DNA from 3 places in the Streptomyces sp. NPDC048288 genome. Region 2 is predicted to be linked to each of the others. Evidence: riboswitches for the same ligand, from Rfam matches in the RefSeq annotation. Region 2 holds a riboswitch; each other region holds the start of a gene.
What was found. A riboswitch is a leader RNA that binds a small molecule or an ion and turns the genes downstream of it on or off. The one in region 2 is predicted to bind S-adenosylmethionine.

Region 1 (9,631 bases), on a different contig from region 2:
CGGAGAGGTTGTAGGCCTTGAGCCACTCGGCGTACTGGCCGTTCTTGATCAGGTAGTTGATGGCGTCCGCAAGGGGCTTGGCGAGTCCGCTGTCCTTCTTGGCGGTGGCCGCGATCAGGCCCTGCAGACTGGCGCCGGCGCCGGAGTAGGTGCCCGCGGTGCGGGTGGCGTTGGGCGTGTTCGCGGTCTGCTTGTTGTGGTAGGCGAAGCCGGGGTTGGGACCGAAGGAGGCGTCGATCTTCCCGCTGTTGAGGGCCAGGAAGGTGCTGGTGCTGTCCTGGAAGTACTTGACGGTGAGCTTCTTGCCCTCCTTGGCCAGCTTCGCCTGCCACTCCAGGAGGATCTTCTCCTGGTTGGTGCCGGAGCCGACGGCGATCGTCCTGCCGGCGAGGTTCTCGTAGTCGCCGTCGAAGTTCCAGGTGCTCTTCTTCGGCACGATGAAGGCGAGGTTGTCCTGCCGGTAGGAGGCGAACTCGTACTTCTTCTTGCGCTCTTCGGTGATCGTGATGTTGGAGAGGGCCACATCGACCTTGCCGCTGTCGATGCCGACGAACATGTTCTCCCAGGTGGCGTTCTTGACCTCCGGCGTGAGTCCGAAGACGGCGGCGATCAGGCGGGCGAGGTCGGGCTCGGAGCCGGTGAGGGTCTTCTGGTCGCTGCCGACGTAGGCCAGCGGCGGGAATCCGGCGGGCAGGGCGCCCTCGCCGATGACGAGCCTGCCGCTCTTGCGGACGGCCGCCGGCAGTTCGGCGCTGATGGACTTGACCTCGGAGACCTTGATGGTGGTCTGGGTGCCGGCGCCGTTGGAGACCCGTCCGACGACGACCTCGCCGGACTTGGCGCCGGCGGTGGTGGTGGCCGCGTCGCTGTCGCCCCCGCAGGCGGCGAGCCCGGTGGCGAGGGTGGCGACGGCGGTGGCCGCGGTGATGCCTCTGAGCAGGCTGCGTCGGGTGAGGTGGGTGGGCATGGCCGTTCCTTGTCGCTGGAAGAGGAAGAGGGTGCTGAGGGTGGGCGTGGGGGGAAATCCGGGGGGTGCGGCTCACAGGACCTTGCTGAGGAAGTCCCTGGTCCGTTCGTGCCGCGGTCTGTCGAGGACCTCGGAGGGCGGGCCCTGCTCGACGATCCGGCCCTCGTCGATGAAGACGACCCGGTCGGCGATCTCGCGGGCGAAGCCGATCTCGTGGGTGACGATGACGAGCGTGGTGCCGCTGGTGGCCAGGTCCTTGATGACGGCGAGGACCTCGCCGACCAGTTCCGGGTCCAGGGCGGAGGTGGGCTCGTCGAAGAGGATCACGCCGGGGCGCAGGGCGAGGGCGCGGGCGATGGCGACGCGCTGCTGCTGGCCGCCGGAGAGCTGGCGGGGGTAGGCGCCGACGCGCTCGCCGAGGCCGACCCGCTCCAGGAGTTCCTTGGCCAGGGCCTGTGCCTCGGGCTTGGTGAGCTTCCCGGTGGCGACGGGGGCGGCGGCCACGTTGTCAAGGACGGTCAGGTGCGGGAAGAGGTTGAAGTTCTGGAAGACGAAGCCGATCCGGCCGCGCTGGGCCAGGATGGCGCGCTCGCTCAGCTCCTTGAGCCGGTCGCCCTGCCGCTTCACCCCGATCGGTTCGCCGTTGATGCTGACATGGCCGATCTCGGGCTTCTCCAGGTGGTTGATGACCCTGAGGAGCGTGGACTTGCCCGAGCCGGACGGGCCGAGGACGACGGTGACCTCGCCGGGGCGGATGGTCAGGTCGATGCCGTCGAGGACGCGGTGGGCGCCGTACCACTTGTGGACGTCGTGGATCTCCAGGGCGGCGGGGGCCGTCTCCAGGGTGTCGGTGCTGCTCATACGGCGGCCTCCCGGCGGATGCGGGCCCGCAGGTCGGTGAGGCCGCCCCGGAGCTTCTGCAGGGGCGTCGGCGGCAGCGCGCGGGTGGCGCCGCGGGCGTAGTACCGCTCGACGTAGAACTGGATCACGGAGACGACGCTGGTCAGGATCAGGTACCAGACGGTCACCACCAGGAGCAGCGGCACGATGTCGCCGGGGTAGGTGGAGCCCATGCTCTGCGCGGTGCCGAAGAGGTCGAGCAGGGAGACGTAGAAGACCAGCGAGGTGCTCTTGATCAGGCCGATCAGCTGGTTGACGTAGTTCGGGGTGATCGACCTGAGGGCCTGCGGGAAGACGATCCTGCGGAACTGGTAGCCCTTGGGCAGGCCGAGCGCGGCGGCGGCCTCGTGCTGGCCCTGGTCCACGGAGAGGATGCCGCCGCGGACCACCTCGGCCGCGTAGGCGGCCTCGTTGAGGCTGAGGCCGATGACGGCGATCACCATGTCGGTGGCGAGCTTCGACTCGTCGAAGGAGAAGAAGGCCGGCCCGAAGGGGACGCCGACGCTCAACGTCTGGTACAGGGCGCTGAAGTTGTAGAGGAAGAGCAGGACGACGATGAGCGGGATGGAGCGCAGTGCCCAGACGTAGGTCCAGCTGACCGCGCGCAGCACCGGGCTCTTCGAGAGCCGGGCCAGGGCGAGCAGGATGCCGCCGAGCAGGCCCAACACCGCGCTGTAGGCGGTGACTTCGAGGGTGATGACCAGTCCGTCGAGGAGGGTCGGCCGCAGGAACCAGTAGCCGAAGCGGTCCCACTGGTAGAAGGGGTTGGTCACCAGCCCGTGGGCGAACTGGGCGACCAGGACCAGGACGACGGCGGTGGCGATCCACCGTCCGGGTCGGCGCAGCGGGAGAACTCGCTGTGGAGCCAACGGTTTTGACGGTTTGTCAGCGGGGGGTGCGGCAGGCGCGGTGATGGTGGCGCCTGGGGGTTCACTCATGGCGGGCTCCGGCGGAGTCGGACACCCCTGGTCCCACGGCCGGGAACGCGCTGCCGCGCCGTGTTCGGGCACGGCACGGCACGCGGGGCGCGCGGGATGCGGGGGTGGGCGGACGGCGTCACACCGGGCGGCCGGTGTCTACGTCAGAGAAGCGGTGTCCACGTCAGGGAAGCCGAGTCGCGAGAACCGCGGGGCGCAGGCGGAAGTGCCTGGTCAGACCCGACAGCGGGCGCGGCCCGGTGCGGTACACGCGCTACACAGGGCGCTGTTGACGCGGAGCAGGTCGACGGCACGGTCGGCGACGAGCGGGCTCGGATACGGCTGTACGCAGCCCTGGGCACGGCGCTCGGCCGTCCTGGAGGCTGCGTACATGTCCGTCACCTGTCTTGTGTGATGGCCCCGGGGCGGGGCCTCGCGCTTACCGAACGTCGTCATCCGGTCCGGTCGTCACCTGGGGCACCCCACCGCGGTGCGAGGGTTGCCGGTCAGCAAGCCAGGGCTTGATGCTGACGCTCTTGACCGTTCTGGTCCGTAAGTAACGCAGTTGCCCGATCGAATGTCAACGCCTGTCCAGCCGGCGGAACGGTTCGGGCCGCTCTCACCTGCGGGAGACGTCCGCCGCGTGGCCGGCCCAGTCCAGGATCTGGACGGCCGCGCCGGCGGCTTCCAGGCCCTGGCAACGGCCGTGGTGGCGACGGGCGATGCCGTCGAGGTCGAGGTGGGCGCCGAAGGCCGGATGCGCGGCCAGCCGCCGGGCGTAGGCCCACAGCGCCGGGTGGTCGGCGATGCGGTGCACGGCGGAGGCGTCCAGGTGGGTGCGGTGCACGGTGTCGAGTTGCACCAGCGCCACCCACAACTCGATGTCCGCGGCGGTGAGCTGACCGCCGATCAGGAACTCCGCTCCGGTCAGCCGGCGCTCCAGCTCGTCCAGGGTGGCGAGCAGGGTCTCCAGTGCCTCCGGGTCGCCGCCCTCGCGCCCGGCGCGCTGTGCGGCCTGTTCGACGCCCTCCGCGCAGAGCCGCTCGACGGCCTCGATCTCGGCCTCGGCGCCGCGCGGGTGGAGCCGGGTGACGCCGTCGCCGAAGTGCCGGTCCAGGTCGCGCAGGATGTCCCGGCTGTGGGTGCTGACGATCCGGCCGGACCAGTCGTCGCTGAGCACGGGCGCCAGGGCCGGTCCCACGTAGCGGTGGGCGCTCGCCTCGTACAGCGGGCGCAGCGCCGTGTGGCTGCCGTCGGGACAGTCGGGGACCGCGGGCAGGAAGGTGACCGGACAACAGTCGTCGAGGCCGAGCAGGCTGTGGCCGACGGCGATGCGCAGGCCGTCGGCGCAGGCGGTGGCCAGATGGAGCCGGTAGCGGCGCGGCACCGCGTAGTGGCCGCTGCGCGCGTCGCGGCCGATGCGGCCCCGGAAGGCGGGGGCGGTGCGGACGGACGGCAGGGCGGCGAGCGGAGTGATGGACATGCGTCTCCCCAGATGCGGGCGCGCGGACGTACGCGCGGCGGAAGCGTTCGTCGGTGGGCGGGGGCCCGGCTCGTACGGGGCGAGCGGGCGCTCAGCCTCTGCGGCGGAGGGCTCTGCGGCCGAGGACTCTGCGGTCGGTGGTGCCGAGGCCGGTGGCGCCGAGGCCGGTGGTGCCGAGGCTGATGGCGCTGCACACGCGCTGCAGATCGATGTGCAGGCGGGAGGTGAGCAGGGGGGCCGCCCAGGACGTACGGCTCTCTCGGCGCGGTCTGCCGGTGAGCGTGCGCACGCGACCCATCTTTCCCTACCTTTTCACTAGGATTCCCATCTGGAGTGTCGATCCGCCTCCGCCCCACGTCAAGAGGGCGTCCACGCCTGGGACACCCGGCCCCGGGTTGCCGCCGGACGGCGGGGGCGGTCCGCTTGGGACGCAGGCCGAGTGACAGGAGCCGGATCCGATGACCGAGCCCCCGGGCCCCGGGCCCGTCCCCGGGGCCGTGCCCGAGACCTTCGCGTTCGCCTGCGGGCGGTGCGGCAAGGCCTGGGAGGCCACCTTCCAGGCGGTGTTCTTCATCGACCCGATCGCCGACCCGGACCTGCAGAGCACCCAGGAGTACGTCGACGAGGCCGGCCGGGCGGTCCGCTCACCGCTCGCGGACGCGGTGTGCCCGCGCTGCGGCAGCCGCCGGGTGCGGATCACCGCCCCCGGAACATGACGCTCCCGCGTCCCGGCCCGGCACTCACCCGAATGGCCCGTGCGGGTGGTCCGTGGTCCCGGCGGATGGTGGCGTGGAGGGAGCTACCGCGTTCCCGAGGAGGCAGTCGCGATGACCCGTCCGTCCCGACCCGCGCGTGTTCTCGCCTCGGCCCTGGCGGCGGGATTCCTGCTCGCCACGGCGGCCTGTGCGGACGAGAGCGGCGCCCCCGAGGCCGTGTCCGTCTCGGCCGCCGCCGAGCGCTCCCCCTCCCCGTCGGCGACGCCCGCCCTGACCGGGGCCGGCGCGCAGGCCGCGCTGATCACGCCGGCCGACATCGAGAACGACTGGCAGGTCGCCACCGACGCCGCGACCTGGCGCAACTCCATGCTGATCGGCAAGGTCGACGTGGCCGGCTTCCTCACCGCCAAGTCCGACGCCGCCGACTGCCAGCGGCTGCTGGACGGCCTCTACTCCGACAGCCTCCTCGGCCGCGCCACCGGCGCCTCCGCGCTGCGCGGCTTCACCTCGGAGGACTCCCGGATGCTGTACCAGGTCGGGGACTACGGCTCGGCGGACGTCGACGCCACCCTGGACTGGATGAAGACCCTGCCGGAGAAGTGCAACCAGTTCACGGCGACCGGCCAGGACGGCGGCAAGCGGACCGTGCAGGTCGTGGCGTTGGAGGTGCCGAAGGCGGGCGACGCCCGGGAGGCCCTGACGGTGACCGTCCAGGGCACCGCCGCGGGTCAGCCGTCCACCTTCAGCACGGACGTCGCGGTCCTGCGCGTCGGCGCCTCCGGGGCGGCGGTCACCAACGGCGGCCTCTCCGCCGTCGACCACGACAGCACCGACCGCGCCGTACAGGCCGGCGCCCAGCGCCTGAAGGACGTGCTGTCCGGCAAGACCCCGGCCCCGCTGCCCAGTCAGTGGGACTGAGCAGGCGGGACCGAGTCGGCGGGACCGAGTCGGCGGGAGTGATCCGCGTCAGCCGATCCGGGCCCCGGTGCCGCTGACCCGGATGCGCAGGTCGCCGGTGCGCAGGGTCACCGTGAGTTCGCCGGGACGGCCCAGGTCCTCGCCCTGGTGCAGGGTGAGGACGGCGTCCTCGGGAACCAGGCCCAGCTCACGGACGTACACGCCGAACGCGGCGGCCGCGGCGCCGGTCGCCGGGTCCTCGACGACGCCGCCGACGGGGAACGGGTCCCGGACGTGGAAGACGGCCGCCGACTCCCGCCACACCAGCTGCAGCGTGGTCAGGTCCAGGCGGTGCATCAGGGCTTCGAGGCGCGCGAAGTCGTAGGCGAGATCGGCGAGCCGGGCGCGGGTCGCCGCCGCGAGCACGAGATGGCGGGCGCCGGCGAACGCGATCCGCGGCGGGAAGTCCGGGTCCAGGTCGGCGGCCGGCCAGTCGAGCGCGGCCAGCGCCTCGGCGAGGTCGGCCTCGGCGATCTCCTCGGTGTGCGGCTCGACGCTGGTGAGCGTGGCCCGGACCGTCCCGTCCGCCTCGGTCACCTCCACCGGCACGGTGCCGGCGCGCGTCGCGAACACCAGCTCCCCGGGGCCGGTCCGCTCGGCGAGCGCGACGGCGGTCGCGATGGTGGCGTGCCCGCAGAACGGCACCTCCGCCTTGGGGCTGAAGTAGCGGATGGTGAACGCCCGCCCCGCCGGTCCGCCGAGGCCCTCCGGGGGCGCCGTCAGGAACGCGGACTCGGAGTATCCGAGGTCGGCGGCGATGGCCAGCATGTCGCTGTCGTCCAGGGCGGAGGCGTCCAGGACGACACCGGCGGGGTTTCCCCCGTCGGGGGTGCTGGAGAAGGCGGTGTATCGCAGGACCTCGGGCCGCGGCGCGTTCGTCGTCATGATCCCGGCAACACGCGGCGCAACCGGGGCTATTCCTGGCCGGTACGGCGTCGGTTCAGTGTTCGGTGTTCAGTGGGACATGGGCTCCCCGGAGTTGCGCTGCGCGGTGCCCGCTTCGCCGTTGTCGCGGTGCCACTCGACGACGAGTTCGTCCCGGGCGCCGAAGCGGACCAGGTGCCGGCCGACGACACCCTCCAGGAGGTCGAGGTGGGCCGGCTCCGCCTCCACGGCGAGCAGTAGCGCGCCGTCGGCGGCGGTGAGGGTGCCGGTGCCGCCGTTGTCGAAGGCGAGGGTGCCGGTGCCGCTCTCCTCGTCCCAGTCGGTCCGGGAACGGCGGCCCAGATGCGAGGCGAGCTGCTTGGCGTAGCGGGCGGGGCGGTCGGTGGGGACACGGGCTTCGGAGCGGGCCATCCAGGACTCCCGGGGTAGCGGCGGGCGTACGTCGACGGGCCCACGCTACGTCGGGACGCGGGCCGGGGTGCCCCGGCGGGATCCGCAAGCTATGCCCTCGGCCCGTGCACGCTCACGACAGCGCACCTTTCACCAGCGCAAACCGCGACCGGCCCCGCGGGTTCGGGCCCGCGGGGCCTTTCCGGCGGCCGGGGCGGTCAGGCGCCCGCCGGGCCGCGTGCCTTGCGGGCCGCCCTGGCGAGGTCGAGGTCGGTGGTCTCGGGGGCGAGGAACTGGGAGACCAGGCCGCCGAGGGCGAGCACGCCCGCGCCGACGAGCAGGACGAACTCGACGCCGAACCGGTCGAGGCCCATCGGCAGCAGGAAGGTGCCGATGGCCGCGCCGACCCTGCTCATCGCGGTGGCGAAGCCGACGCCGGTGGCGCGCAGCGCGGTGGGGAACACCTCCAGCGGGTAGACGGCGGTGAGCGCGCTGGAGGCCGCGTTGAGGAAGATGAAGAAGAGGAAGCCGCCCACGATGACGGGCGTGGAGTGCGGCCACACCGCGACCAGCGCCAGGCAGCCCGCGGTGATCCAGAACGGCGGGATCAGCAGCCTCCGACGGCCGATGCGGTCCACGACCAGACAGCCGACCGTGACCCCGGCGACCGCGGTGAACGAGTAGACGAGCAGCGCCGCGACCGCGTTGTCCCCCATGTTCAGGGCGTCGAAGACCTGCGTCCAGAAGGTCCCGATGGCGAAGTACGGCAGCACCAGCGCCGCCCAGAAGACGCTCGCGAACACCGTGCTGCGCAGGTGCTCCTTGCTGAACAGCGCCCAGAACCCGGCCTGTCCGGTCGCGCTCCGCTCGTCGAGTTCCGCGTCGACGTCGATCTCGATGCCGTACCGCTCGATCAGCGCCTCGGCCTCCTCCCGGCGCCCCTTGCTCAGCAGCCAGCGGGCCGACTCGGGGATGCCGCCCCGCAGCGACACGCACACCACGGCGATGACCGCGCTGCTGGCCAGGGACCAGCGCCAGCCGCCGTCGACGTCCGCGAACAGCGCGCCGACGACCGTGGCCAGCGCGTAGCCGACGTACCAGCTGATCTCCAGGCTGGCCAGCAGCCGGCCGCGGCCCTGTCTCGGGGCGTACTCGGAGAGCAGCGGGGCGCCGATGGCGTACTCGCCGCCGATGGCCACGCCCATCAGCAGCCGGATCAGGAAGAGTTGCAGTCCGTCGGTGACGAAGAACTGGAGCACCGAGCCGACCAGGAAGATCAGCATGTCGGCGAGGAACACCGGGCGGCGGCCGAGGCGGTCGGCGAGGCGGCCGAAGAGCGGGCCGCCCACGAAGATGCCGATCAGCGGGGACGCCCCGACCAGGCCCTCCATGAGGGTGGAGAGGTGCAGATCGGCGGTGAGGGCGGTCATCGCCATGCCGATGCCGCCGATGATGTAGCCGTCGATGCCCTCGCCTATCTGGGTGGCGAGCTTCAACTTCGTGTGCAGGCGGCGGCGTTCACGGGCGCGGTCGGCGGGCACCTCCGGGGTGCCGGGCGGTTGCTGGGTCGCAGGCGTCATTGCCATGAGCGGTCCTTGGGGTGAGCGGGTGAGCGGGTGAGCGGGTGTGGGCGAGCGGGGACGGGCAGCGGTTCGGGAGGGGTTCAGAGGGGTTCAGAGGGGCCAGTCGAGGGCGATGTACTGCGTCTCCAGGAAGGCCTCGATGCCTTCGCGGCCGCCTTCCCGGCCGAGGCCGGACTGCTTGACGCCGCCGAAGGGCGCGGCCGGGTCGGACAGCAGGCCGCGGTTGACGCCGACCATGCCGGCCTGCAGACGTTCGGCGACGCGCAGCGCGCGGCCGACGTCACGGGAGTAGACGTAGGAGGCCAGGCCGTGGACGGTGGCGTTGGCGCGGGCCAGCATCTCGTCCTCGTCGGTGAAGGTGGTCAGCGGCGCGACGGGGCCGAAGACCTCCTCGTGCAGGATGCGGGCGTCGTCGGGGACGTCGGTGAGGACGGTCGCGGGGTGGAAGTGGCCGGGTCCGTCCGGGACTTGGCCCTGCGCGGCGACGCGGGCACCGCGCGCCAGCGCGTCGTCGACCAGGGAACGGATCTTGTCCACGGCCGCCCGGTTGATCATCGGGCCGAGGGTGACGCCCTCCGCCATGCCCGGCCCGACGCGTACGGCGGCCATGGCGGCGCCGAACTTCTCGGTGAACTCCTCGGCCACGGAGGCGTGGACGTAGAACCGGTTGGCGGCGATGCAGACCTCGCCGCCGCCGCGCATCTTGGCGTCCATCGCCCCGCGCACGGCGGCGTCGACGTCGGCGTCCGCGCACACCACGAAGGGGGCGTTGCCGCCCAGTTCCATGGTGACGTTGACGACGTTCGCCGCGGCCTGCTCCAGGAGCAGCCTGC
Region 2 (9,631 bases):
GCCAGCGGCTCGCTGGTGGGCGCGGGACCGGTCGGCATGTCCCAGGCCTTGGTGCCGTCGGAGGCGTAGGCACGCACCCCGCCCTTGTCCGCGGAGCCGTACGACACCAGGACCAGGCCGCCCGCGGCCACCGGGACCTGGCTGTCGCCGGCGACCGGCCTGGTCCAGCGCACCTTGCCGTTCCGGTCGAGGGCGCAGAGCCGGGTGGACCCCTCCCCGTTGTCGTACAGCAGGCAGTACACACCGGCGGCGGTGGCGAGCGGGGACATCACCGGCCCGCCCAGCCGGGTCGCCCGGACGGCGCGGCCGTACGGGTCCAGGGCGTGCAGCGAGCCGTCCGCGCCGCCGACGTACACCAGCTTCCCGTCCGGGGACAGTGCCGCGCAGGGGCCGCGCTGCCCGCCCAGTCCCTGGACCTGGTACTGCCAGCCCGTCAGGGGCGCGCCCGACGCGGTCGTCCCCTTCTCCTCCCCCGCCCCCGGCCGGGCCGTGCTCCCCGAGGAGCCCCGCAGCCACAGCCAGCCGCCGGCGCCCGCGGCCGCCACGGCCGCCGTACCGCCCGCCAGGCCCGCCAGCAGGCGGCGCCGGGAGGGGGCGACGGGGCCCTGGGCGACGGCCGGGGTGTCCGTGACCGTCACGGGCGCCATGTACTCGACCCGGCTGTCCCGCTCCCCCGAGCCGTGCTCCGGCATCCAGCGGGTGCCGTCGTCCGCGTTCCCGGGCCGGGTCGGGGCGCCGCCGGTGTACCACCCGGCCCGCAGTCCCGCGCGCAGGCTGTCCGCCGTGTGCCCCACCGCCGCGACCACGTCGGCGGGCGTCGGCCGGGCGTCGGGGTCGTCGCGCAGGCACGCCTCCACGAGCGCCAGACGGTCCTTCGGTACGGCGGACAGGTCGACGTCCCCGGTCAGGATCCGCAGCAGAACGACCGAATCCTGCCCCTCGCCGAAGGGCTCCCGGCCGCCCGCCGCGTAGGCGAGGACCGCGCCGAGCGAGAAGACGTCACTGGCCGGGCCGACCTGGGCGCCGTTGCGGATCTGCTCGGGCGAGACATAGCCGACGGACCCGACGATCACCCCGGTCCGGGTCAGCGCCGTCCCCTCCAGGGCCCGGACGATGCCGAAGTCGATGACCCGGGGGCCGTCCGGCGCCAGCAGGATGTTGGAGGGCTTGAGGTCCCGGTGGACCAGGCCCCCCGCGTGGATCGCGGCCAGCGCCTCGCCCAGCGCGGCCGCGAGCAGCCGTACCGCGTCCCCGGTCAGCGGGCCGCCGTCGAGGATCGCGTCCCGCAGGTTGGGGCCGTCCACGTACTCGGTGGCCATCCACGGCCGGTCCGCCTCGGTGTCCGCGTCCACCACCCGTGCGGTGTACGTGCCCGCCCCGCCGACCGTCCCCGCGGCCCGCACCTCGTGCCGGAACCGGGCCCGGAAGGTGCGGTCCTCCGCGTGCTCGGCCCGCACCACCTTGACCGCGAGCCGGGGGCCGCCCCGGGCCTCGGCGAGGTAGACCTCGCCCATGCCTCCGGACCCGAGCCGGCCCAGGACCTGGTAGGGACCGATGGTCCGCGGGTCTGTCTCCCGCAGCTCCTGCACTCCGCGCTCCCCCTGCTCTCCGTACAGCTGCCGAGGTGAGCGTATACGCGCGAGTGGACGTCAGTCCGTCACACGGCCGGTACGCAACGGCCGTCCTCCGTGCGGTAGTTCCACTTCGCGCCGTCCCGGACCAGTTCCCGTACGGCGCCCACGAACCGCTCGACGTGCTCGTCCGGGGTCCCCGCCCCGAAGCTGACGCGGATCGCGTTGAGGGACTTCTCGCCCGGTGCCGCCTCCGGCGCCCCGCACTCGCCCTGGGTCTGCGGGTCGGAGCCGAGGAGGGTCCTGACCAGCGGGTGGGCGCAGAAGAGGCCGTCGCGGACGCCAATGCCGTACTCGGCGGAGAGGGCGGCGGCGAAGTGGGAGCTGTTCCAGCCGTCCACCACGAAGCTGATCACGCCGACCCGCGGGGCGTCGTCGCCGAACAGGGAGAGGACCCGGACCTCCGGGACCTCGGCCAGTCCCGCCCGCACCGTCTCGATCAGGTGCCGCTCACGGGCGACCAGCGTGTCGAAGCCGGCCTCGGTGAGCGCCTTGCAGGCGGAGGCGATGGAGTAGGCGCCGATGACGTTGGGCGAGCCGGCCTCGTGCCGGGCCGCGCTCTCGTGCCACTCCACGGCCACTCCCCCGTCCTCGCGCCGGGTGACCTTGCGGCTGGCGCCGCCGCCCGCGAGGTAGGGCTCGGCGGCCTGGAGCCAGTCGGCGCGGCCGGCGAGGACGCCGGAGCCGAAGGGGGCGTACAGCTTGTGACCGGAGAAGGCGACCCAGTCGACGTCCAGGTCCTGGACGGAGACGGGGTGGTGCGGGGCCAGCTGGGCGGCGTCCAGGACGATCCGGGCGCCGTGGGCATGCGCGGCGGCCGCCATCTCCCGTACCGGCCACAGCTCGCCGGTGACGTTGGAGGCGCCGGTGACGCAGACCAGGGCCGGGCCGTGGGGGTCGCGGTCGGCGAGGGCGCGCTCCAGGGTCTCGACGGCCTGGCGCGGGGTGCGGGGGGCGTTGAGGTAGGTGACGCGGGCGTCCTGCCACGGCAGCAGGGAGGCGTGGTGCTCGGTCTCGAAGACGAAGACCTGGCAGTCGGCGGGCAGGGCGCGGGCCAGGAGGTTCAGGGAGTCGGTGGTGGAGCGGGTGAAGACCAGCTGGTCGTCGGGGCGGCAGTCGAGGAACTCGGCGACGGTCCGGCGGGCGTTCTCGAAGAGGTCCGTGGAGAGCTGGGAGAGGTAGCCGGCGCCGCGGTGGACGCTGCCGTAGTACGGCGCGTACGCCGCGACGTCGTCCCAGACCCGCTGGAGGGCGGGGGCGCTGGCCGCGTAGTCGAGGGCGGCGTAGGTGACCTCGCCGCCGGTGACCAGCGGGACGGTGACATCCCGGCCCAGAACGGACAGAGGGGCACAAACGGACTGGGCGGAGGCAGCGGTGGAGACGGACATGGCGGAACTCCTGTGAGGGTAAGCGGAACCGCCGCGCCGGACGGTGTGTCGACGGCACGGGGAAAGCTGAAAAGGGGTACGCGGAGGCGGGGCTCTACGCCCTATCGCATTCGCTTGCTCACAGAGGGCTCCCTCGTACGACCAGGACCCCTGGTGTGTCGAGGGGTCCGCGCTTGCCGTAGACCTCGCTGCCTACGACCTGGTCTTCACCCGGGGCACCCCGCCACGGACGGAGGGTTGCCGGACAGTCGGCCGGGGCCTCATGACTGTCACTCATGACCTGGAAAGAAACGTAGGGGAAGTGATCGCCACCGCGCAACTTCTGTCCGGATGACGGGACGGGGGCCCGGCGGTGCCGAACCCCCGTTGCCCCTACCTGTGCGTCGCCGCCGCCCAGCGTTCCAGTGCGTGCTTGGCCGCGCCGGAGTCGATGGAGTCGGCGGCCTTGGCCATGCCCGCGCGGAGCTGTTCGGACAGCGTGCCCGGGCCCGGGTCCAGGGCGACCAGGGCGGCCGCCGAGTTCAGCAGGACCGCGTCCCGTACCGGGCCCTGGTCGCCGTCCAGGAGCCTGCGGGCGACCTCCGCGTTGTACGACGGGTCGCCGCCCCGCAGGGCCTCCACCGGGACCAGGTCGATGCCGACGTCACGGGGGTCGAAGGTCTGCTCGGTGACCTTGCCGTCGCGGACGACCCAGACGTGGGACGTGGCGGTCGTGGTGAGTTCGTCGAGGCCGTCGTCGCCGCGGAAGACCAGCGAGGAGTGGCCGCGCTCGGCGAAGACGCCCGCGACGACGGGGGCCATGCGCGGGTCGGCGACGCCGACCGCCTGGGCCCGCACCCGCGCGGGGTTGGTCAGCGGGCCGAGGATGTTGAAGACCGTGCGGATGCCCAACTGGCCGCGCGCGGCGCCCGCGTGCCGCAGCGCCGGGTGGAACTTGACGGCGAAGCAGAAGGTGATGCCCGCCTCCTCGGCGACCTCGGCGACCCGCTGCGGGGTCAGGTCGAGGTTGACGCCGAGCTTCTCCAGGACGTCCGAGGCGCCGGACGCGGAGGAGGCGGCGCGGTTGCCGTGCTTGACGACCTTCGCGCCGGTGCCGGCCACCACCAGCGCCGACATCGTGGAGATGTTCACCGTCTTCGCGCCGTCACCGCCGGTCCCGACGATGTCGACCGTGCGGCCCGGCACCTCGATGAGGTTGGCGTGCTCGTACATCGTGCGGACCAGGCCGTTGATCTCCTCGACCGTCTCGCCCTTGGCCCGCAGCGCGACCACGAAGCCGGCGATCTGGGCGTCGGTCGCCTGGCCGCGCATGATCTGGTCCATCGCCCAGGCCGTGGCCTCGGCGCTCTGGTCCTGGCCGTACAGCAGCGCGTTCAGTACCTCGGGCCAGGAACGGCCCGCCGCGGTGTCGCCTCCAGCGGGGGTCACAGCGCTCATAAGGCCGCTCCTGATCGTCGTACCGGGAAATGGTGCCTGTGAGGCCTACCCTATCCAGCCCCGGGCACCGCGAAGGGCCCCCGTCCGGTGTACGGACGGGGGCCCTTCGGCTGTGGCGTGGCGACGCCGTCGATCAGTGGTGGCCGTGGCCGCTCGTGATCTCCTTGTACTCCTCGACGGACGGCTTCGGGATCTGGTTGTCCTCGCCGTAGTAGGCGTTGCTCAGCTTGGCGCGGAGCTTCTCGGACCCCTTGATCTTGCGCTCGACACCGTTCTCGTCCACCGCCGGGCCGATCTCGGCCGGCTCGTACTGGTGGTGGGCGGTGAGGGTGTGCAGCTGCTCCTGCGAGAGCGGCTCGTGGATCTCGACGAACTCACCGTGCGGCAGCCGCTTGATGATGCCGGTCTCGCGGCCGTGCAGCACCTTCTCCTTGTCGCGGCGCTGCAGACCGAGGCAGATCCGCTTGGTGACGAGGAACGCGATCACCGGTCCGGCGAAGAAGAAGATCCGGACGAACCAGGTCACGTCGTTGATCGACAGGTGGAAGTGGGTGGCGATGAGGTCGTTGCCACCACCGATCAGGCCCACCATGTACACGGTGATCCAGGCGACACCGAATCCGGTACGGGTCGGGGCGTTGCGCGGGCGGTCCAGGATGTGGTGCTCGCTCTTGTCGCCGGTGACCCAGGACTCGATGAACGGGTAGAGCGCGATCGCACCCAGGACCAGACCGAACAGGACCAGCGGGATGAAGACGCCCAGGACCAGGGTGTGGCCCCAGAAGTTGATCTCCCAGCCGGGCATGTAGCGGATCAGACCCTCGGCGAAGCCCATGTACCAGTCGGGCTGGGCGCCGGTGGACACCTGGTCCGGACGGTAGGGGCCCATGGCCCAGATCGGGTTGATCTGGGTGGTCGCCGCGATGGCCGCGATGACACCGAAGACCAGGAAGAAGAAGCCTCCGGCCTTGGCCATGTAGACCGGCAGCAGCGGCATGCCGACGACGTTCTTCTCGGTCTTTCCGGGGCCCGCGAACTGCGTGTGCTTGTGGTAGAAGACCAGGATCAGGTGGCCGACCATCAGGCCGAGCATGATGCCCGGCAGCAGCAGGATGTGGATCGAGTAGAACCGCGCCACGAAGTCGTGGCCGGGGAACTCGCCGCCGAAGAGGAAGTACGAGATGTACGTGCCGACGATCGGCATCGACAGGATGGCGCCCTCGGTGAAGCGGACACCGGTGCCGGAGAGCAGGTCGTCCGGGAGCGAGTAACCGGTGAAACCGGTGAACATGCCCAGGACGAACAGCAGGAAGCCGAACAGCCAGTTGATCTCACGCGGCTTGCGGAACGCGCCCGTGAAGAACACGCGCATCATGTGCACGAACATGCCGGCGAGGAAGATCAGCGCGGCCCAGTGGTGGATCTGCCGGATGAGCAGGCCACCGCGCACGTCGAAGGAGATGTGCAGGGTCGAGTTGAACGCCTCGGACATCAGCTGACCCTGGAGCGGGACGTAGCTGCCGTGGTACGCCACCTCGTTCATCGACGGGTGGAAGAACAGCGTCAGATACACACCCGTGAGGATGATGATGATGAAGCTGTACATGCACACTTCGCCCAGCATGAACGACCAGTGGTCGGGGAAGATCTTGCGCATGTTGGACTTGGCCAGGGAGTAGATCCCGAGCCGTCCGTCGGCCCAGTCGGCGACACGCTCGCCGGCCGGTGCCTTCCCGCGCTCGCGGGACTCTGAGTTCTCGTTGGTGCTCATCCGCGCTCCCAGAAGGCAGGACCGACGGGCTCGTCGAAGTCGCCGAGCGCCTGGAGGTAGCCCTCCTCGCTCACGCCGATGCGCAGCTGCGGCAGGGCGTGGCCGGCCGGGCCGAAGATCACTCGGGCTCCGTCGGAGAGGTCGAAGGTGGACTGGTGGCACGGGCAGAGCACGTGGTGGGTCTGCTGCTCGTACAGCGAGATCGGGCAGCCCACGTGGGTGCAGATCTTCGAGTAGGCGACGATGCCCTCGTGCGACCACTCGAGCTCGCGCTTGTCCTTGATGTTGTCCGGCTGCAGCCGGATGATCATCAGGGCCGCCTTCGCCATGACGTTCTGGAAGTCCTCCTGGTCTTCCTCGACGCCCTCGGGCTTGGCGAACGTCAGGGAGCCGACGGCGACGTCGGAGGGACGCAGCGGCTCGTTGGTGTTCATGTTGACGAGCAGCTTGCCCTTCGACCACGCCGTGTGGCGCAGCGAGGTGCCGGGCAGCGGGCCGAGGTCGCGCAGCAGCACGACGCCGGAGAGCGGGACCAGGGTCAGCGCGCCGAACATCGTGTTGCGGATCAGCTTGCGCCGGCCGATCGCCGACTCCTTGGCACCCTGCTTGAAGTCGGCCAGGACCTTGGCCTTGACCTCGGGCTCGGCCGAGATGGCGTGCCGCTCGTCGGCGACCTCCACGTCGGACATCAGGGTGCGGGCCCAGTGGACCGCGCCCGCGCCGATGCAGAACAGGGCCGCACCGAGCGTCAGGCCCAGGGCGAAGTTCAGCGCGCTGATGTGACCGAGGGGGAAGACGAAGATCGCCTTGTCCTTCGGGATCGTCACATAGGACGCGATGAAGCCGACCGTGGCCAGCATCGACACCGTGAACAGCAGGGCGACGACGCGCTCGGACCGCTTGGCGGCCCGCTCGTCGATGTCCTGGATCCGGTGCTCGTGGGGCGGCAGACCCGGGTCCGCGAACGGGTTCTTCTCGTCCGCGACGCTCACGGCGCCGTGCGCGTGATCCTGCTCAGCGGGCAGGTTCTCTTCTGGAATGTCTTGGCTACTCATGACTTCTTGGCCTTTGCGGTCCGAGCGGCGACCCAGACGGCGACCGCGATCAGCAGGCCGAGACCGAAGATCCACGCGAACAGACCCTCGCTGACCGGCCCGAGGCCGCCCAGGTTGAGACCGCCGGGGTTCACCGTCTTGCTGCTGTTGACCGAGTCGAGGTACGCGATGATGTCCTTCTTGTTCTTCTCCGACAGCGTCGTGTCAGGGAAGGACGGCATGTTCTGCGGGCCCGTCTGCATGGCCTCGTAGATGTGCTTCGGGTCGACGCCCTGCAGGTCCGGCGCGAACTTGCCCTTGGTCAGCGCGCCACCCGAGCCGACGAAGTTGTGGCACTGCGCGCAGTTGGTGCGGAACAGCTCGCCACCCGCGGCGATGTCGGCACCGTCCGGACCGTACTGGTCCTTGGTCGGCACCGAGGGACCGGCGCCCAGCGAGGCGATGTACGCCGCGAGCTGGTCGATCTGGGCCTGGGTGTAGATGTTCTTCTTCTTGACGACCTGCGGGCCCTGCGAGGTCGCGGCCGGCATACGGCCGGTGCCGACCTGGAAGTCGACGGCCGCGGCGCCCACGCCCACCAGGCTGGGGCCGTCGGACGAACCCTGACCGCCGGTGCCGTGGCAGCTGGCGCAGCCGACCGAGTAGAGCTTCTTGCCCTCCTCGATGGTCAGGGACTGGGATGTTTCATCGGCCTGCGCCTTGCTCGCGGGCGCGAGAGCGGCGTAGGCCCCCCCAGTGCCCACCAGCGCAAGGAGTAGGACGACGAGCGCCGCCAGCGGATGGCGTCGTCGTGCGGAGAGCTTTTTCACGGATTACCCCGGTGTCAGGATCTTCTGCGTCGATGCTTCTGGAAAGTGCGCTTCTGCGGCGCGCGTGCCGGCCCGGCTACTTGATCAGGTAGATCGTGGCGAAGAGGCCGATCCAGACGACATCGACGAAGTGCCAGTAGTAGGACACGACGATGGCCGCGGTCGCCTGCTCGTGCGTGAACCTCTTCGCCGCGTAGGTGCGCCCCAGGACGAACAGGAAGGCGATGAGGCCGCCCGTCACGTGCATGCCGTGGAAGCCGGTGGTCAGGTAGAACACCGAGCCGTACGGGTCGGAGGAGAGCGAGAGCCCGTCCTTCTTGACCAGTTCGGTGTACTCGTAGATCTGACCGCCGATGAAGATCGCACCCATGATGAAGGTGACGATGAACCATCCCCGGAGCTTCTTCACGTCCCCGCGCTCGGCGGCGAACACGCCGAGCTGGCAGGTGAGGGAGGAGAGCACCAGGATCGTGGTGTTGGTCGCGGAGAACGGAAGGTTGAGATGGCTCGCCATCTCCTTCCAGTGCGCCGGACCGGTCACCGATCGCAGGGTGAAGTACATCGCGAAGAGGGCCGCGAAGAACATCAGCTCGGAACTCAGCCAAATGATGGTTCCGACGCTGGTGAGGTTCGGCCGGTTGACCGACGGGTGCGCGTGCCCGGTTTCTACTGTCGTTGCTGTCGCCACGACCGACATTATGTCGGTCGCTTATCTCGCGCTCACTCCGGGGGGTGCCGTTCGGAGTGTTCGCAGCGTGTGGACTGCCCGGATGGCCCATCGAAGCGGTGTTCCAACAGGTGTTGACGAGGTGTTCGGGGGAGTAGCATCCGGGCCATCGGTCCTGTCCGTACGACGCTGACGTCTCGGAGGAACAATGCAGCCGACCGCCACGGTGCTGGTCTACAGCGACGACTCCAACACCCGCGAGCAGGTACGGCTCGCCGCCGGCCGGCGGCCGGCCCCCGATGTGCCGTTCGTGGAGTTCCTGGAGTGCGCCACACCCGCGGCGGTGCTGCGCGAGCTGGACCGAGGGGGCGTTGATGTCTGTGTCCTCGACGGGGAGGCCGTGCCCATGGGGGGCATGGGGATGTGCCGGCAGATCAAGGACGAGATCTTCAACTGCCCGCCGGTGCTGCTGCTGATCGGGCGGCCGCAGGACGCGTGGCTGGCCACGTGGAGCCGTGCGGACGCGGCTGTGACGCTGCCGGTGGAGCCGGTGGAGTTCGCGGGCGCGCTGGCGTCTCTGTTGCGGCAGAGGAAGCTGCAGAGCGCCTGAGGGGGTGGGGGGCGCGGTGAGTGCGCGCGTACGGGCCGTGTGTGGCTGGTCGCGCAGTTCCCCGCGCCCCTGCGGGGCGCTCAGAGGGCGACCGGCTGGACTCTCACCGCGTCCTGGGGCTTCGGGCCGTCCGGGGTGCCGTTGATGAGGGCGCTGCCGTTGCGCCAGTCCTTCCAGGCGAGGTTCCAGTCGCCGAAGCCGTTGCCGAAGTTCTCCATCTCCTTGCCGTTGGAGTTGACGACCTTCACCAGGTCCCCCGGGTG
Region 3 (9,631 bases), on a different contig from region 2:
TCACCTGGCTCAAGGACGAACTGGTCGGCAAGGGCCTGACCGGCCCGACGGCGCCCGGCAAGCTGAACCGCGCGACGGCGTTCGCCGCCTTCGCCGACGGCCAGGTCGGCATGATCAACGGCCACCCCACGCTCATCAAGCAGGCCGAGAAGAAGGGCGTGAAGTTCGGCACCGTCGCGATGCCCGCCCGGGCCGGGCAGTCCACCAGCACCGCCTCCATGGGCGTCGCCGACTGGATGGCGGCCTTCAAGCAGAACGGCCACGCCGACCAGGTCGGTGACTTCCTCAACTACGTCTACAGCGAGAAGAACGTCCTCTCCTTCTCCCGCGAGTACGGCCTGCTGCCCGTCACCACGTCCGCGTCCCAGGCGATGACCGACTCCACGCAGCCGCAGGACAAGCAGCTGCGCCCCTTCCTCGAACAGCTCCCGACCTCCCAGCTGTACCCGGCGGGCAAGACGTCCTGGGCCGCCATCAGCGCCGACATCAAGAAGCAGATAGGCACCGCGGTCACCTCGACGGGCAACCCGACGACCGTCCTCACCCGCCTCCAGGCGGAGGCGTCGCTGGCCGACAGCCGTACGAGCACGGGCTGAGCGTTACCGTTCTCGGCATGGACCGGCAAGAACTGGACGCGCGCGAGCAGGCGATCCTCGCCCTGGAACGGCGGGGCTTCACCGGCGCCGGCGCGAAGGAGCGGGCGATACGCGAGGAACTCGACCTGGCTCCCGTCCGCTACTACCAGCTCCTCAACGCCCTCCTCGACGACGAGCGGGCGCTGGCCCACGACCCGGTGACGGTGAACCGGCTCCGGAGGGTGCGGGAGGCTCGGCGGGGGGAGCGCTGAGGGGCGGCGGTGCTCGGCCTGCGGGCCGGTGGGGGCTGGTCGCGCCCACGCGGCGGAGCCGCAAATGGACGCAGTCCCGCGCCCCTGACGGGGCGCTGCTCGGATACTGTCGGCTGCATGGGAACCCACATCACGGAACCCCTTCCGGCGCCTCGCACCCCGGCCGGCCGTGAAGGCCTCGCCGCCCTTCTGGCGCAGCCGCGCACCGCGCTGATCGGCCTCGACTTCGACGGAACCCTGGCCCCCATCGTCGCCGATCCCGAGCAGGCGCGGGCCCACCCGGACGCCGTGCCGGTGCTGGCCGCGCTCGCGCCGAAGGTGGCCGCGGTCGCCGTGATCACCGGTCGGCCGGCCGAGGTGGCCGTCCGCTACGGCGGCTTCGCGGGCGTGCCCGGTCTGGAACACCTCGTCGTCCTCGGTCACTACGGCGCCGAACGCTGGGAAGCGGCCACCGGCGAGATCACCGCGCCGCCGCCCCACCCCGGCATCGCCGCCGCCCGCGCCGAACTCCCCGCCCTCCTGGACCGGGTCGGCGCCGCCCACGGCACCTGGATCGAGGAGAAGGGCTTCGCCGTCGCGGTCCACACCCGCCGGGCCGACGACCCGCAGGCCACCTTCGACTCCCTGCGCGCCCCCCTGACCGACCTGGCCACCCGCCACGCCCTGATCGTCGAACCGGGCCGCCTGGTCCTGGAACTCCGCCCCCCGGGCATGGACAAGGGCGTGGCCCTGCGCGAGTACGCGAGGGAGATCGGCGCCGAATCGGTCCTCTACGCCGGCGACGACCTCGGCGACATCCCCGCCTTCGCCGCCGTCGAGAAGCTGCGGGAGGACGGCGTCCCCGGCGTCCTGGTCTGCAGCGGCAGCGAGGAGGTCACCGAACTGGCGGACCGAGCGGACGTGGTCGTGGACGGCCCGGAGGGAGTAGTACGGCTACTGGGCCAGACGGTCGCATACAGCGCCCCGTAAGCCCAGCGCCCCGCAGGGGCGCGGGGAACTGCGCGACCAGCCCCCACCGACCCGCAGCCGACGAACTACGAACTCACCCTCCCAACGCCTCCAACTGCTCAAGAAACCACGCCGCAGGAGGCAACGCCGTAGCCGCAGCAGCGAGCCGCTTGCACGTCTCCGCCCGCTCCTCCACCGGCATGCCCAGCGCCAGCGCCAACGCTGCGGCCGTCCCCCCGATGTCGTACGGGTTCACGACCACCGCGTCCTCGCCCAGCTCCTCGTACGCCCCCGCCTCCCGCGAGAGCACCAGCACGCACCCCTCGTCCGACACCACGGGGATCTCTTTCGCGACGAGGTTCATGCCGTCGCGGATCGGGTTCACCAGGGCGACGTCGGCCAGCCGGTACGCCGCCAGGGAGCGGGCGAAGTCGTCCTTCACATGCAGCACCACCGGCGTCCAACCCGCCGTCCCGTACAGCGAGTTGATCTCATCCGCGACTCGTCGCACCTCGGCCGTGTAGTCGCGGTACACCGCGAGGTCCTGCCGGGACGGATACGCGAACGCGACATGCACCACCCGCTCCCGCCACTCGGGGTGGTCGTCGAGCAGCTGCCGGTAGGCCAGCAGTCCGCGCACGATGTTCTTCGAGAGCTCCGTACGGTCGACCCGGACGATGGTCCTGCGGCCGTCGCCGATCTCCTCCCGCAGGGCGGCCATCCGCTCCTCGACGTCCGGCTCGTGCGACCGCTTCCGCAGGAAGTCCGCGTCGGCGCCGAGCCCGTGCACCCCGATCCGGGTGTCGCCGGAGGAGGGGATCCCCGGGCCCAGTACGGCGTGGCAGCAGTCGACGAACGCGTCCGCCCACCGCCGGGTGAGGAACGCCGCGTGGTCGGCGCCGAGGATCCCGCTCAGCAACTCGGCGGCGATGTCGTCGGGGAGGAGCCGGAAGTAGTCCGGCGGCGCCCAGGGGGTGTGGGAGAAATGGCCGATTCGGAGGTCGGGGCGCAGGCGGCGCAGCATCCGCGGGGCCAGCGCCAGGTGGTAGTCCTGGATGACGACCGCGGCGCCCTCGCCCGCCTCCTGGGCCAGTGCCTCGGCGAACGCCCGGTTGTAGGCCTGGTACGACGCCCACTGGCGCCGGAACTCCGCGTCGAAGACCGGCTCCAGCGGGGTCTGGTAGAGCATGTGGTGGACGAACCACAGCACCGAGTTGGCGATGCCGTTGTACGCGTCGGAGAACACCTCCGCGTCGATGTCGAGCATCCGGACCTGCTGGCCCCCGGTGTCCGCCACCGGCAGCCGGCCGCCGTCGGCCCGCCGCACCGCCTCGCGGTCACCGTCGCTCAGCGCCGCGCACACCCACACGGCGTTCGCGTCCGGGCCGATCGCCGACAGGCCGGAGACCAGCCCGCCGCCGCCCCGCTTGGCATGCAGCGCGCCGTCCGCGCCGTCGGGGCGTACCTCGTACGAAACCGGGCCGCGGTTGGACGCGACCAGCACCTCAGCACCGCCGGTGGAAGCCATGGGGGAAGCCATAAGCCTCAACCTAGCCCGGCCCGTAAACGCTCAAACGTACGGCTACGCCCGACCAGCGGCCGTATACGGAACGCGCGTCGAACCCGTCGAAGTCACGCCACTTTGCGTTCGGCGTACTCCGCGATCTCCGCCATCGGCGGCCGTTCCTCCGTGTCCACGGAGTACGTGCGTGGCTCGAAGCCGTCCTCGCCCCGTTCGAACTGGGTCAGGGACGGGCGGATCAGGTGGCCGCGGGCCAGCCGCAGCTGGGCGGTGCGGTAGATCGCGGCGGACATCCGGCCGAGGGCCTGGCCGTCCTGGTGGCGGTGTTTGCGGACCCCCACGTCCACCTGGGCGAGGGCGTCCAGGCCGACCAGGTGCAGGGCGTCGACCAGCATGCCCAGCTCCACGCCGTATCCGACCGGGAAGGGGAGCTGTTCCAGGAGCGAGCGGCGGGCCGCGTACTCGCCGCCCAGCGGCTGCACGAACCCGGCCAGCTGCGGCCAGTGCATGTTCAGCAGCGGGCGGGCCATCAGCTCGGTGACCCGGCCGCCCTGCCCGGCCGCGCCGGCGAGCGGGCGGTCGTACATCGCCTTGACCAGGTCCACCCCGGGGTCGGTCAGCAGCGGGCCGACGATCCCGGAGACGAAGTCGGAGGAGAAGTCCCTCAGGTCCGCGTCGATGAAGCAGACGATGTCCCCGGTGGTGACCAGCAGGGAGCGCCAGAGGACCTCGCCCTTGCCGGGGACGGCGGGGATGCGGGGGAGGATCGTGTCGCGGTGGACGACCCGGGCGCCGGCCGCGGCGGCCACCTCCGCGGTGCGGTCGGTGGAGCCGGAGTCGACGACGACGATCTCGTCGACCAGCGGCGCCTGCTGCATCAGGTCGTGGCGGATGACCGCGACGATGTCACCGACGGTCTCCTCCTCGTTGAGCGCGGGCAGCACGACGGAGACCGACTGACCCGTCCGCTGCTTGGCGGCGAGTATCCGGTGCAGTGGACGGTCGTTCAGGGACCAGGAGCGGGTGGCCAGCCAGCGCTCGACTTCTTCCAGCACAGTCAGCGGCTCCTCACTGTCACGATCACACAGCGCGGTGTGATCCATCTCGCGGTACGGACGACTATCTCAACTGTCCTGGCCTTCGGTTACAGTCTTGAACAACGCCGATGACCATCGCATGTCCTGCGGTCACCGTGCGTTGACAACCGAATACAGCTCATCCAGAGGGGCAGAGGGATACGGCCCGATGAAGCCCCGGCAACCCTCCAGTCGGCACTCGTCTTCCAAGGCGTGGCTCCCGGCTAGGGAAGGTGCCAAATCCGTCTCACGGCGAGATGCGTCGTGAGGAAGATGAGGAGAAAGGGCCTCGCCTCAGATGGCTGCGCAGACTGTTGCAACCGATTCCCCGAAGACCGTCGACCTGGGCCCCGCCACGGCGCTGTCCTGCCGCGAGTGCGGTCACCGGGTGCCGCTCGGCCCGGTGTTCGCCTGCGAGGAGTGTTTCGGCCCGCTCGAGATCGCGTACGACTACTCGGCGTACGACGCCGAGGAGCTGCGGAAGCAGATCGAGGCGGGACCCGCGAACATCTGGCGTTACGCCCCGCTGCTGCCGGTACCGGCCGACGTGGCGACCAAGCCCAACATCAACCCCGGCTGGACCAAGCTCGTGCAGGCCGACAACCTGGCCAAGGAGCTGGGCGTCACCGGCGGCCTGTACGTGAAGGACGACTCCGGCAACCCGACGCACTCCTTCAAGGACCGCGTCGTCGCCCAGGCCGTCGAGGCCGCCCGTGCCTTCGGCTACACCACGCTCTCCTGCTCCTCCACCGGCAACCTGGCCGGCGCGGTCGGCGCCGCCGCCGCCCGGGCCGGCTTCCGCTCCTGCGTGTTCATCCCGCACGACCTGGAGCAGGGCAAGATCGTCATGGCCGCGATCTACGGCGGCGAGCTGGTCGGCATCGAGGGCAACTACGACGACGTGAACCGTTTCTGCTCCGAGCTGATCGGCGACCCGGCCGGCGAGGGCTGGGGCTTCGTCAACGTCAACCTGCGGCCTTACTACGCGGAGGGGTCGAAGACCCTGGCGTACGAGATCTGCGAGCAGCTCGGCTGGCAGCTGCCGGACCAGCTGGTCATCCCGATCGCCTCCGGCTCGCAGCTCACCAAGGTCGACAAGGGGCTGCAGGAGCTGATCAAGCTCGGGCTGGTCGAGGACAAGCCGTACAAGATCTTCGGTGCGCAGGCCGAGGGCTGCTCGCCGGTCTCGGTGGCCTTCAAGGGCGGCCACGACGTGGTCCGGCCGCAGAAGCCGAACACCATCGCCAAGTCCCTCGCCATCGGCAACCCGGCCGACGGTCCCTACGTCCTCGACATCGCCCGGCGCACGGGTGGTGCGGTGGAGGACGTCACCGACGAGCAGGTCGTCGACGCGATCAAGCTGCTCGCGCGGACCGAGGGCATCTTCGCGGAGACCGCCGGCGGAGTGACGGTTGGAGTCACCAAGAAGCTCATTGAGAATGGGCTCATCGATCCCTCGAAGTCGGTCGTTGTACTCAACACCGGTGATGGATTGAAGACGCTCGACGCGGTGGCGGGTACGGGTCTTACCGCGACCATTCGCCCGAATCTCGAGTCTTTCCACGAGGCCGGGCTCGCCTGAGTCCCCGAGAAATAGGGCGCTGCCCTGACCGGAGGTTTAAAGCCGTGAGCGTCACTGTTCGCATCCCCACCATCCTGCGCACCTACACCGGTGGCCAGGCCGAAGTCAGTGCCGAAGGTGCCACCCTCGGCGAGGTCATCACCGACCTGGAGAAGAACCACACGGGAATCTCCGCCCGCGTTCTCGACGACCAGGGCAAGCTGCGCCGGTTCGTCAATGTGTACGTCAATGACGACGACGTGCGCTTCGAGCAGGGCCTGGAGACCGCCACCCCGGACGGGGCCGGCGTCTCCATCATCCCGGCCGTCGCGGGCGGCTGAACGACCCCGCCGACCTGGCTGACCTGCTGACCTGATGGCCGTATGACCGAACATTACCTTCGGTAATACCCATCACCGAGTGTTCATCTGATTGCCCCCTCCGTGAGAGAAGCGGAGGGGGCAATTCTGTGTGGTTGAGCGCGGTACAGTTGGGGAACGCGGTCCTGATCTCCAGGTCGGGAGCCCCGTATTCGATACCGCGAGCCCGGCAAGAAGTAGCCAAAGTGTGCGGGTTCTTTGCGGCTTTTGCGGCTTATCTGGGGCCCGACTTGCCCTGAATTCGGCCGAATTCTCGCTACATTCCGGACCCTTCCCGTCCAGAATTCTCGTCCGATTGACCTGTTGCAGACGGCAGTTGGACAGATACATTCAGCCGCGGTCGACGCGTTCCGGCGCACGCCCCCAACCATTGGGGGGTGAGGTCTGACCCGGATCCGCGAAGTGTGGATCTGTGCAAGGGCCAGTAATAGGGGAGTTAGGCATGGCTCAGGGCACCGTCAAGTGGTTCAACGCGGAGAAGGGGTACGGCTTCATCGCGGTCGACGGTGGTGCGGATGTTTTCGTCCACTACAGCGCGATCCAGATGGACGGGTACCGCACCCTGGAAGAGGGTCAGCGAGTCGATTTCGAGATCTCGCAGGGCCAGAAGGGGCCGCAGGCGGACATGGTCCGGCTGGCGACCAGCTGAAGCACGCGCCGACTGACAGCGACGTTCTTCTGTACATCTTCGAAGGGCTCGTGCCTCCCGGGGCACGGGCCCTTCGGCATGCCCGGCCGCGCACGCCCGATCCCCGGGAGGCGCTTGCACTCGCCTACCCCGAGTGCTAATCATTGGCGTTAGCACTCTGAAGGTGAGAGTGACAAAGAAGGACCGGGTCGGTGAGGCCCGCAGGCCGGGTGGGGCAAGGAACCCACGGGTCGGCGAGCCGTCCGTCGCGGGCGCGGGCGCGGTCCTGAAGACTCACCCCCAGTCCTGGAGGGACCACTTCACATGGCCAAGATCATCGCGTTCGACGAGGAGGCGCGGCGCGGCCTCGAGCGCGGCATGAACCAGCTCGCGGACGCCGTCAAGGTGACGCTCGGCCCCAAGGGCCGCAACGTCGTCCTCGAGAAGAAGTGGGGCGCCCCCACGATCACCAACGATGGTGTCTCCATCGCCAAGGAGATCGAGCTCGAGGACCCGTACGAGAAGATCGGCGCCGAGCTGGTCAAGGAAGTCGCCAAGAAGACGGACGACGTCGCCGGTGACGGTACGACCACCGCGACCGTGCTCGCCCAGGCCCTGGTCAAGGAAGGCCTGCGCAACGTAGCCGCCGGCGCCAACCCGATGGCCCTCAAGCGCGGTATCGAGAAGGCCGTCGAGGCCGTCTCCGGTGCCCTCCTTGAGCAGGCGAAGGATGTCGAGACCAAGGAGCAGATCGCTTCGACGGCCTCCATCTCCGCCGCCGACACCCAGATCGGCGAGCTCATCGCCGAGGCCATGGACAAGGTCGGCAAGGAAGGCGTCATCACCGTCGAGGAGTCCCAGACCTTCGGTCTGGAGCTGGAGCTCACCGAGGGTATGCGCTTCGACAAGGGCTACATCTCGGCGTACTTCGCCACCGACATGGAGCGTATGGAGGCGTCCCTGGACGACCCGTACATCCTGATCGCCAACTCGAAGATCGGCTCCGTCAAGGACCTGCTCCCGCTCCTGGAGAAGGTCATGCAGTCGGGCAAGCCGCTGCTGATCATCGCCGAGGACGTCGAGGGCGAGGCCCTGTCGACCCTGGTCGTCAACAAGATCCGCGGCACCTTCAAGTCCGTCGCCGTCAAGGCCCCGGGCTTCGGCGACCGCCGCAAGGCGATGCTGAACGACATCGCCATCCTCACCGGCGGCGAGGTGATCTCCGAGGAGGTCGGCCTCAAGCTGGAGAACACCACCCTCGACCTGCTGGGCAAGGCCCGCAAGGTGGTCATCACCAAGGACGAGACCACCATCGTCGACGGCGCCGGCTCCTCCGAGCAGGTGCAGGGCCGGGTCAACCAGATCCGCGCCGAGATCGAGCAGTCCGACTCGGACTACGACCGCGAGAAGCTCCAGGAGCGCCTGGCCAAGCTCGCCGGTGGCGTCGCCGTCATCAAGGCCGGTGCCGCGACCGAGGTCGAGCTCAAGGAGCGCAAGCACCGCATCGAGGACGCCGTCCGCAACGCGAAGGCGGCCGTCGAGGAGGGCATCGTCGCCGGTGGTGGCGTGGCCCTCATCCAGGCCTCCTCGGTCTTCGAGAAGCTGGACCTGGAGGGTGACGAGCTGACCGGCGCCAACGCCGTGAAGCTCGCGCTGGAGGCCCCGCTCAAGCAGATCGCCGTCAACGGTGGTCTCGAGGGTGGCGTCATCGTCGAGAAGGTGCGCAACCTGCCCGTCGGCCACGGCCTGAACGCCGCGACCGGCGAGTACGTCGACATGATCGCCGAGGGCATCATCGACCCGGCGAAGGTGACCCGCTCTGCCCTGCAGAACGCCGCCTCCATCGCCGCGCTGTTCCTCACCACCGAGGCCGTCATCGCCGACAAGCCGGAGAAGGCCGCCGCGGCCGCTCCGGGCGGCATGCCGGGCGGTGACATGGACTTCTGATCCGGCACGGATCGGCTCGTCCTTTCCGAGGGCGGCACCCCCTGTTCACGACAGGGGGTGCCGCCCTCGGGCGTTTTTGCCGGCCGCGGTGGAGGGTGTTCGCGCCGGTCGGGGGAGTGGTGTGGCACAAACTGCCATCCATGCACATGCTGTCAGTCATCCGTCGTTCACCTCCCGGACGGTACGTGCACACAGCATCCGTCCCATGACGCTCATGAAGCCCTCCCTGCTCGCCGCCGTGGTCCTCGCCCTGACCGCGCCGGCCGCCGTCGCCGCCCCCGCCGCCGGCCACTCGCACTCGTCCCACCGCATCCCCTTCACGGCCGCGACCGTGACCGCGAACGACGACGGCTCGTACCACGTCGTCTGGACCGCGCCCGGGGTGCGCTCGGTCGCCGTCCGGGCCGACGGGCACGTGGTCGCGCGCGGCGGTGCCACTGGTGACGTCACCGTGAAGGGGCTGCCCGCCGCCGACCGGCAGTGGTTCGACCTCGTGCCCGAGCGCGGCGGCTCGCTGCACCTCGCCGACCGGCTCGTCAAGCTCGACGGCACGGTCAACTTCCGTGACGCGGGCGGTTACCGGACCGCCGACGGTCACTGGGTGAAGATGGGCGAGATCTACCGCTCCGACGCCCTGAACAAGCTCACCGCCGCCGACGTCGCCAAGCTCGGGCGGCTGGGCATCCGCGCCGACTACGACCTGCGGACCGAGTCGGAGCGGA

Region 1: another riboswitch for S-adenosylmethionine. It lies ahead of ACGFZS_RS47975 (amino acid ABC transporter permease); the one in region 2 lies ahead of ACGFZS_RS04005 (aminotransferase class V-fold PLP-dependent enzyme).
Region 3: another riboswitch for S-adenosylmethionine. It lies ahead of thrC (threonine synthase); the one in region 2 lies ahead of ACGFZS_RS04005 (aminotransferase class V-fold PLP-dependent enzyme).

The regions. Positions count from the first base shown of each region.
Region 1 is NZ_JBICZD010000025.1:28,889-38,519, reverse strand. Features, by position in the region: gene ACGFZS_RS47985 (ABC transporter substrate-binding protein) at 1-967, opposite strand, end outside; gene ACGFZS_RS47980 (amino acid ABC transporter ATP-binding protein) at 1,040-1,828, opposite strand; gene ACGFZS_RS47975 (amino acid ABC transporter permease) at 1,825-2,805, opposite strand; SAM riboswitch class IV at 3,215-3,326, opposite strand; gene ACGFZS_RS47970 (glutathione S-transferase C-terminal domain-containing protein) at 3,404-4,267, opposite strand; gene ACGFZS_RS47965 (hypothetical protein) at 4,359-4,556, opposite strand; gene ACGFZS_RS47960 (hypothetical protein) at 4,726-4,983, shown strand; gene ACGFZS_RS47955 (hypothetical protein) at 5,095-5,901, shown strand; gene ACGFZS_RS47950 (PhzF family phenazine biosynthesis protein) at 5,950-6,825, opposite strand; gene ACGFZS_RS47945 (DUF2218 domain-containing protein) at 6,895-7,236, opposite strand; gene ACGFZS_RS47940 (MFS transporter) at 7,434-8,801, opposite strand; gene ACGFZS_RS47935 (NAD-dependent succinate-semialdehyde dehydrogenase) at 8,889-9,631, opposite strand, start outside.
Region 2 is NZ_JBICZD010000001.1:902,162-911,792, reverse strand. Features, by position in the region: gene ACGFZS_RS04010 (PQQ-binding-like beta-propeller repeat protein) at 1-1,589, opposite strand, end outside; gene ACGFZS_RS04005 (aminotransferase class V-fold PLP-dependent enzyme) at 1,658-3,019, opposite strand; SAM riboswitch class IV at 3,184-3,300, opposite strand; gene trpD (anthranilate phosphoribosyltransferase) at 3,392-4,456, opposite strand; gene ACGFZS_RS03995 (cytochrome bc complex cytochrome b subunit) at 4,590-6,227, opposite strand; gene ACGFZS_RS03990 (Rieske 2Fe-2S domain-containing protein) at 6,224-7,282, opposite strand; gene ACGFZS_RS03985 (cytochrome c) at 7,279-8,091, opposite strand; gene ACGFZS_RS03980 (heme-copper oxidase subunit III) at 8,168-8,788, opposite strand; gene ACGFZS_RS03975 (hypothetical protein) at 8,967-9,368, shown strand; gene ACGFZS_RS03970 (Ig-like domain-containing protein) at 9,449-9,631, opposite strand, start outside.
Region 3 is NZ_JBICZD010000013.1:189,416-199,046, forward strand. Features, by position in the region: gene ACGFZS_RS38670 (extracellular solute-binding protein) at 1-596, shown strand, start outside; gene ACGFZS_RS38675 (DUF3263 domain-containing protein) at 614-847, shown strand; gene otsB (trehalose-phosphatase) at 965-1,816, shown strand; gene ACGFZS_RS38685 (trehalose-6-phosphate synthase) at 1,890-3,323, opposite strand; gene ACGFZS_RS38690 (glucosyl-3-phosphoglycerate synthase) at 3,428-4,372, opposite strand; SAM riboswitch class I at 4,530-4,673, shown strand; gene thrC (threonine synthase) at 4,692-5,975, shown strand; gene ACGFZS_RS38700 (MoaD/ThiS family protein) at 6,020-6,295, shown strand; gene ACGFZS_RS38705 (cold-shock protein) at 6,777-6,983, shown strand; gene groL (chaperonin GroEL) at 7,287-8,909, shown strand; gene ACGFZS_RS38715 (tyrosine-protein phosphatase) at 9,115-9,631, shown strand, end outside.